Linked DNA regions of Funiculus sociatus GB2-C1. Each later gene encodes a partner of the first gene's protein in a complex. Links are inferred from orthologs where the notes say so. Each region holds a gene or a part of one and is shown on either strand. Other genes may lie near its edges. The genes, in order: hisF and hisH.

Region 1 (3,051 bases):
CATCAAACGATCCGCCCAATCCAAACCCATCGGATCTACACCGAAGACTTCCAAAGCTTCCACCGCAACAGGTTGCGTAATTTCTCCAAGCTTCTTTACCTGAGCAAAATCTCGCACCCGTTTAAGAAGGCGATTGGCAATTCGGGGAGTTCCACGGCTGCGACGAGCAATTTCTTCAGCACCATCAGGCGTAACGGGAGCTTGCAGAAGTTCGGCAGTCCGCTGCACAATTAAGATCAGTTCATCCAACTCATAAAAGCGTAACCGTTGGATTAACCCAAAGCGATCGCGCAACGGCGAAGATAGCGATCCCACCCGCGTTGTTGCTCCCACCAGAGTAAATGGCGGTAGCGGTAAACTGCGAGTTTTAGCAGTTTGACCCTTACCAATCGTAATATCTAACCGGAAGTCCTCCATCGCCGGATAAAGCAATTCCTCTGTCATCCGGCTCAATCGATGGATTTCGTCAATAAATATAATATCTCCCGGCTTCAGACTCATTAGTATCCCCACAATATCGCGGGGACGCTCCAAAGCTGGTGCTGAGGTAATTTTACAACTACTGCCCATCTCGGTCGCCAAAATCAGCGACATCGTTGTTTTCCCCAAACCTGGCGGGCCATACAGCAGTAAGTGATCCATCGTCTCACCTCTACCTTTCGCCGCTTCGATGGCAATCTCTAGAACTGCCTTGAGGTCTTTTTGTCCGATATAATCTGCTAGTCGCCCTGGTCGTAGTCCTTCTTCCTGCTTCTCGGTTTCGTCTAGCATCGCTTCTGGCTGCAAAATCTCTTCTGGCGGTTCTTTCGGAGATTTATAGCTACCAGATGACTCGCGAGAGCGTTTAGGTTGCTTTTCGGGTTCTTGAGACTGTTGTTTAGAAGAAATTATCGCCATGATTAAAAATTTGTTGTAAAAAAACCACTTAAGTAGGAAGACACAAAAGGTTTACATTAGATAGGCTCTCATTATGATTACATTCTGTAGGGGATTGTCATGCTGGCAAAAAGAATACTGCCTTGCTTAGATGTGAAAGCGGGGCGAGTTGTCAAAGGTGTTAATTTTGTCAACCTCCAAGATGCAGGCGATCCGGTGGAACTGGCACAAGCTTATAACGATGCGGGTGCGGATGAGTTGGTGTTTCTGGACATTACGGCTTCTCACGAAGAACGGGACATTATTTTTGATGTCGTATACCGCACCGCTGAGCAAGTGTTTATCCCCCTAACGGTAGGTGGGGGAATTCAATCCTTAGAGACTATTAAACAATTGTTAAGGGCGGGAGCGGATAAAGTCAGCATAAATTCGGCGGCGGTACGAGAGCCAGAATTTATCAACCGGGCAAGCGATCGCTTTGGTAATCAGTGTATTGTTGTAGCAATTGATGCACGGCGGCGGCAAGACCCAGTTAATCCTGGTTGGGATGTTTACGTGCGCGGTGGGCGAGAAAATACTGGAATAGATGCGATCGCTTGGGCCAAGGAAGTCGAGCAACGCGGCGCAGGTGAACTACTTGTCACCAGTATGGATGCTGATGGAACCAAGGCTGGATATGACTTGGACTTGACGCGCACTATTGCCAAGCAAGTGCAGATTCCAGTTATTGCCTCCGGCGGGGCGGGAAATTGCAGCCACATTTATGATGCCGTAACCGAAGGTCAAGCGGAAGCTGCTCTTCTTGCTTCCCTGTTACACTACGGAGAACTCACTGTATCAGAAATTAAAACTTATTTAGCAGAGAATCAAGTACCAGTGCGTATGTAATAGCAGTGCAAACTCTGTCTTCAGGGAGAGGAAGCGATCGATTTGTAGCATCAATCTGTTCATTTGTATATATTAGAATAAATGAAGTGTTACGAAACTTAAAAAATGTTGATAGGTATTTTAATTTTTGATGTTGCGTTAGTGGCATGGTCGCTGCACCTGATGCAGGAAGCCTTCGACCAACAGGAATTTTCTCTCATGCTGGCTGGAACTTTGGTGGCGTTGTCGGCTGCTGCTATGTTAGTCGTATATTTTTTGATGAATAGCTACATGGGGTATATCAACAATATTGCTCAGCACCCCTGCTCATTTTATTAAAAGTCTTTCGGAAACAACTTGACGAGTTACCAAAATTTGAGGCATAATAATAAAGCACCGCACGGGGTTATAGCTCAGTTGGTAGAGCACCTCAATGGCATTGAGGGGGTCAGCGGTTCGAATCCGCTTAGCTCCATAAGTAGAATATAGAAACCAGAATGTCTAAAGGCGGAGTTACGCATTTCTAATCCTAAGTATACAGATTAGAAATGCGTAACTCCGCCTTTAGAAATATGTAGTGATAGACAACCAAGATAAATTTTTTGATTTTGTGGCGACTTATTCAGAATGTGGTTGTAATTCTGTCAACAATGGTCGCATCTATACTAGGAAAAAAGATTTTTAGGACTTTTGTCTGCGAAAAAGGTGACAAGCAATAGATTTGGCTAAACTTAGATAACAAAGTTGTGTATTTGCTAATCTAATTAGTATATATGAGCGCACGGATTCCCATTGTATAAATATACCTTGCAAAGCAAAATTTGTATAGGCTTTAATACAAAAAAAATATCGCCCAAAAATCCGTCAAAGCGAACTATGTTTGTATAGCCCAGAGTGGAATAGACGTAATTTAATGAGCTTTACCCGCACCTAGATAAAGTTCTCCCACCTTTGGGTCATTTAATAATTCTGTACCGGGGCCTGAGAAGCGATCGCGTCCAGTATCCAACACATAACCCCGGTGTGCCATCGCCAGAGCTTTTCGGGCATTCTGCTCTACCAACACAATTGCTTTACCTGTTTGATTGATAAGTTGAATCTGCTCAAAAACATTGTTTACGAGTAGGGGAGACAAAGCGGCGGAAGGCTCATCCAAAAGCAACAAACTGGGATCTAACATCAAAGCCTTTCCCATCGCCAACATCTGCCTTTCTCCTCCAGAGAGAGTTCCCGCACGCTGACGACGACGATTAGCTAGTACGGGAAACATAGAAAATATTTTATCTTTCAGAGGTGGCAAAGGGACAT
Region 2 (3,128 bases), on another replicon or contig:
CACCGGAATCGGATGATTCATTAACATCCGGCTTCCCCCTGGTGGAATCGCTAACTGCGCAGGAATATCAGCCTGACGAATCCCCCGCAGGACATCATTCACAGCGCGATCGCCATGTCCTGAGTATACGTCACCTTTAGGATTTTCCACATAAGTTGGCAAGGTGACATAAGGCGCATTTTGCATTAGCTGACTTGCCGCTTGCAATACTTGCACCCTTACAACTTTTTTAGTTGGATTATGCAAAATCACTCCTATATAAAGCGTCTGCAAATCCTTGGGAGTGTGGCTAAAATGGTGGGCAAATAAATCAAATCTCCCCTGAAAAGGAAAATTAAGATGAGCCCCTGGCACCTTTTTACCTGTAGGAGGAAAGGTAGAGAGTAAAATCCCCTCAAGTTTTACCCATTCTGGACTATTGCTGTTAAACATCGGCACGTTATCCAGCTGTCCAGGTAAAGGCAGAACTGGCTGGGGTTGCACGATTTCTTGGGGTGCTGGCTTAGGTGGTGGCGGCGGTGTTTGAGCAAGGGGTAAAATCGATAATAACGGCAGCATAGGATGCAAGATTATAGATAAACGCTAAGACTCTATGAGTCTCATAAAAGTGCCATGCTTTTAATAACTACTAAAAAATCTGCCATAATACCAGATAAATTATCTGGGGTCAAAACCGGAACGTGAACGAAAACGCAGCGGCTATTAAGTTGGCGTTCTTGTAAATATTCCAATACTGAATAATATAGTCCCTCGCAGACAAATTTTCCGGCATCGTGGCTGATATCAGTTGCCGCACAACCTGCTAATATTTTCTCTAAATTGACTGGTGTCAACAATCGGTTATCTCCACAATTCGCGCAAGATTCGACGCTTAATTGGTTTCTCCCCTCTGCCATGCCGCAGCAGATAATCACATCGGCTTGCAATTCGTTGATTTTGGCAATGACGCGATCGCTTGCTTGGGCAACATCAACTGGTAGCTGCCTTAAAAAATTCAAAGACAGCGGGGAAAGCTCACTTTTGGCAACTTCTAACAATAAATCATCCGAAGAATTGGATTTTTGGTGAGGTAGCCAAGTGTCAAAGGAGGTCAATAAGATAATTTTACTCATTGGATATTTAGGAAACTGTAACTATTAATAAAAGGATCCTTTTTTTTTGGAAATTGTTATTTTATATATTGACTTTAGTAGGAGGTTGTTATATTATAAATATTAAAAACATACAGAGATAACGTTCTCTTATGGCATCAACGTACAATTGTACGTTGATGCGGAAAAAATAAAAAATTCAGTTATAAGATCGAGCATGACAGTCATTGCAGTTATAGACTACGACATGGGGAATCTGCACTCTGCCTGTAAGGGGTTGGAGAAAGCAGGCGCGATCGCGAAAATTACCGATTCACCGTCAGATATTGAACGGGCGGATGCGGTGGTACTGCCTGGGGTAGGATCTTTTGACCCAGCAGTGCAACAATTGAGATCGCGTCACCTAGTAGAACCGATAAAAAACGCGATCGCTTCCGGGAAACCCTTCTTAGGCATCTGTCTGGGTCTGCAAATTCTCTTCGATGGGAGTGAAGAAGGCAAAGAACCCGGTTTAGGAATTGTCCCCGGTGTTGTGCGAAGATTTAGCTCAGAACCAGGATTAACAATTCCCCACATGGGCTGGAACACTCTGGAAATTACCCAGCCAAATGCCGAACTGTGGCGACAATTACCAGAACAGGCTTGGGTGTACTTTGTCCATTCCTACTACGTCGATCCAGTTGACCCGAAAATCAGGGCGGCAACCATCACCCACGGTAGTCAAACGGTAACAGCTGCGATCGCTCGTGACAACTTGATGGCTGTCCAATTCCACCCCGAAAAATCTTCCACCAGCGGACTACAAATTTTATCCAACTTCGTCGCCCAAGTACAGGCGAAAGTGCCAGCATAAAAGATTTTTGGGTACACTCCCAATATTTCTTGGCTAAAAGATCCCGCCCTTAAAAAATGATGAGAAAAGCCCCCCTTGAAAAGGGGGTTGGGGGATCAAGCCTTAACCGATTCTTATCTTCCCTCCCTTGTCCTTAGCGTCTAAGCGCTAACGCGCAGCCTTCGCCAACGCGGTTTTTCTCACAATGACCCTAAGAATTTACGGCAATCGCCAACTCAAAACCTTACCCGGTCAAGAAACCCGACCAACACTAGGACGAGTGCGCGAAGCAGTGTTTAATATTTGGCAGGGCAGCATCAACGGCTGTCGGTGGCTGGACTTGTGCGCTGGTAGCGGATCGATGGGCGCAGAGGCATTGTGTCGCGGTGCCAACTGCGTAGTCGGAATAGAAAAATGGGGTAAAGCTTGCGCCATCGTACAGCAAAACTGGCAGCAAGTCGCTCAAAGCGAGCAAAAATTTCAAGTGCTGCGGGGAGATGTAGTAGGGCAATTGCCAACACTTGCTGGTCAGCAGTTTGACCGGATATACTTCGATCCGCCCTACGCCAGTGGACTGTATCAGCCAGTATTGGAAGCGATCGCGCATTACCAAATATTAGCTCCCACTGGTGAAATGGCAGTAGAACACAGCCCCAACAACTGGACAGTTGAACCCGTTCCCACCCTGGAAATCTGTCGCCAAAAGGTTTATGGCAACACAGCCCTCACCTTCTTCAGAGTTATGAGTGCTGAGTGCTGAGGCGAGGAATAAAGCACTCAGCACTCAACACTTTTTCTACAAGCCTAGGTCATTACCGCGCTTGTACTGCATATAAGCAGCGAAAAACAGCCCAGCGAGGGTGACAAGGATTAAGCCCATCACAATTCCTGAAAGCAGAGGTTCGATCACGTCAGTTCTCCTTTGTTAAAGTTTTTTGTCTGTTTCTCATCCTACAAGGTACAGACAAATAAAGGGTAAGGCTGGCACCAGAGAATTTCACAGCATCTCATCCCTTGCGGCGTAAAGCTACGCAAAATTACGCTTGCCTGGATTAAGAGAAAAATTTAAGCTATGTATATAAATTGAAACGTTTCTCGATACACTAGCACACATATCGATATACTCGGTCATTACACACTAATCACCCTCTCCCCCTGATAAAAAACTCTGTTTGTACATCTTCGCCTTAAGAAACCATTGGATA

The links.
Region 2: the proteins of hisF (region 1) and hisH are in contact, whole or in part, in a crystal structure (PDB 6RU0), measured with the Thermotoga maritima proteins. The link is inferred for Funiculus sociatus GB2-C1 from one-to-one orthologs. Residues at the interface, in WP_004080486.1 of Thermotoga maritima: Met1, Leu2, Ala3, Arg5, Ser40, Glu41, Asp45, Glu46, Ala70, Glu71, Ile73, Asp74, Ile75, Pro76, Phe77, Asp98, Lys99, Ser122, Gln123, Glu161, Thr195, Leu196, Asn247, Arg249, Glu251; in WP_004080484.1 of Thermotoga maritima: Asn15, Arg18, Arg22, Arg117, Leu118, Pro119, His120, Met121, Gly122, Trp123, Asn124, Asn134, Gly135, Tyr136, Tyr138, Val140, Tyr158, Glu180, Lys181, Ser182, Ser183, Lys184, Ile185.

The regions. Positions count from the first base shown.
Region 1 is NZ_JAMPKJ010000045.1:38,833-41,883, reverse strand. Bases 159-2,880 are described here. They hold hisF (imidazole glycerol phosphate synthase subunit HisF), read left to right. Parts: upstream 159-996; coding sequence 997-1,764; downstream 1,765-2,880. Other genes in these bases: NDI42_RS19405 (ABC transporter ATP-binding protein), read right to left, coding at 2,654-2,880; NDI42_RS19415 (hypothetical protein), read left to right, coding at 1,870-2,082; ruvB (Holliday junction branch migration DNA helicase RuvB), read right to left, coding at 159-897. Outside these bases: more of ruvB, read right to left, coding at 1-158; more of NDI42_RS19405, read right to left, coding at 2,881-3,051.
Region 2 is NZ_JAMPKJ010000059.1:29,706-32,833, forward strand. What follows is about bases 328-3,126. They hold hisH (imidazole glycerol phosphate synthase subunit HisH), read left to right. Parts: upstream 328-1,308; coding sequence 1,309-1,944; downstream 1,945-3,126. Other genes in these bases: NDI42_RS22260 (DUF3370 domain-containing protein), read right to left, coding at 328-558; NDI42_RS22265 (pyroglutamyl-peptidase I family protein), read right to left, coding at 600-1,112; rsmD (16S rRNA (guanine(966)-N(2))-methyltransferase RsmD), read left to right, coding at 2,129-2,683; petG (cytochrome b6-f complex subunit V), read right to left, coding at 2,720-2,833; NDI42_RS22285 (c-type cytochrome), read left to right, coding at 3,122-3,126. In the rest of the region: more of NDI42_RS22260, read right to left, coding at 1-327; more of NDI42_RS22285, read left to right, coding at 3,127-3,128. UniProt on the Escherichia coli protein: IGPS catalyzes the conversion of PRFAR and glutamine to IGP, AICAR and glutamate. The HisH subunit catalyzes the hydrolysis of glutamine to glutamate and ammonia as part of the synthesis of IGP and AICAR.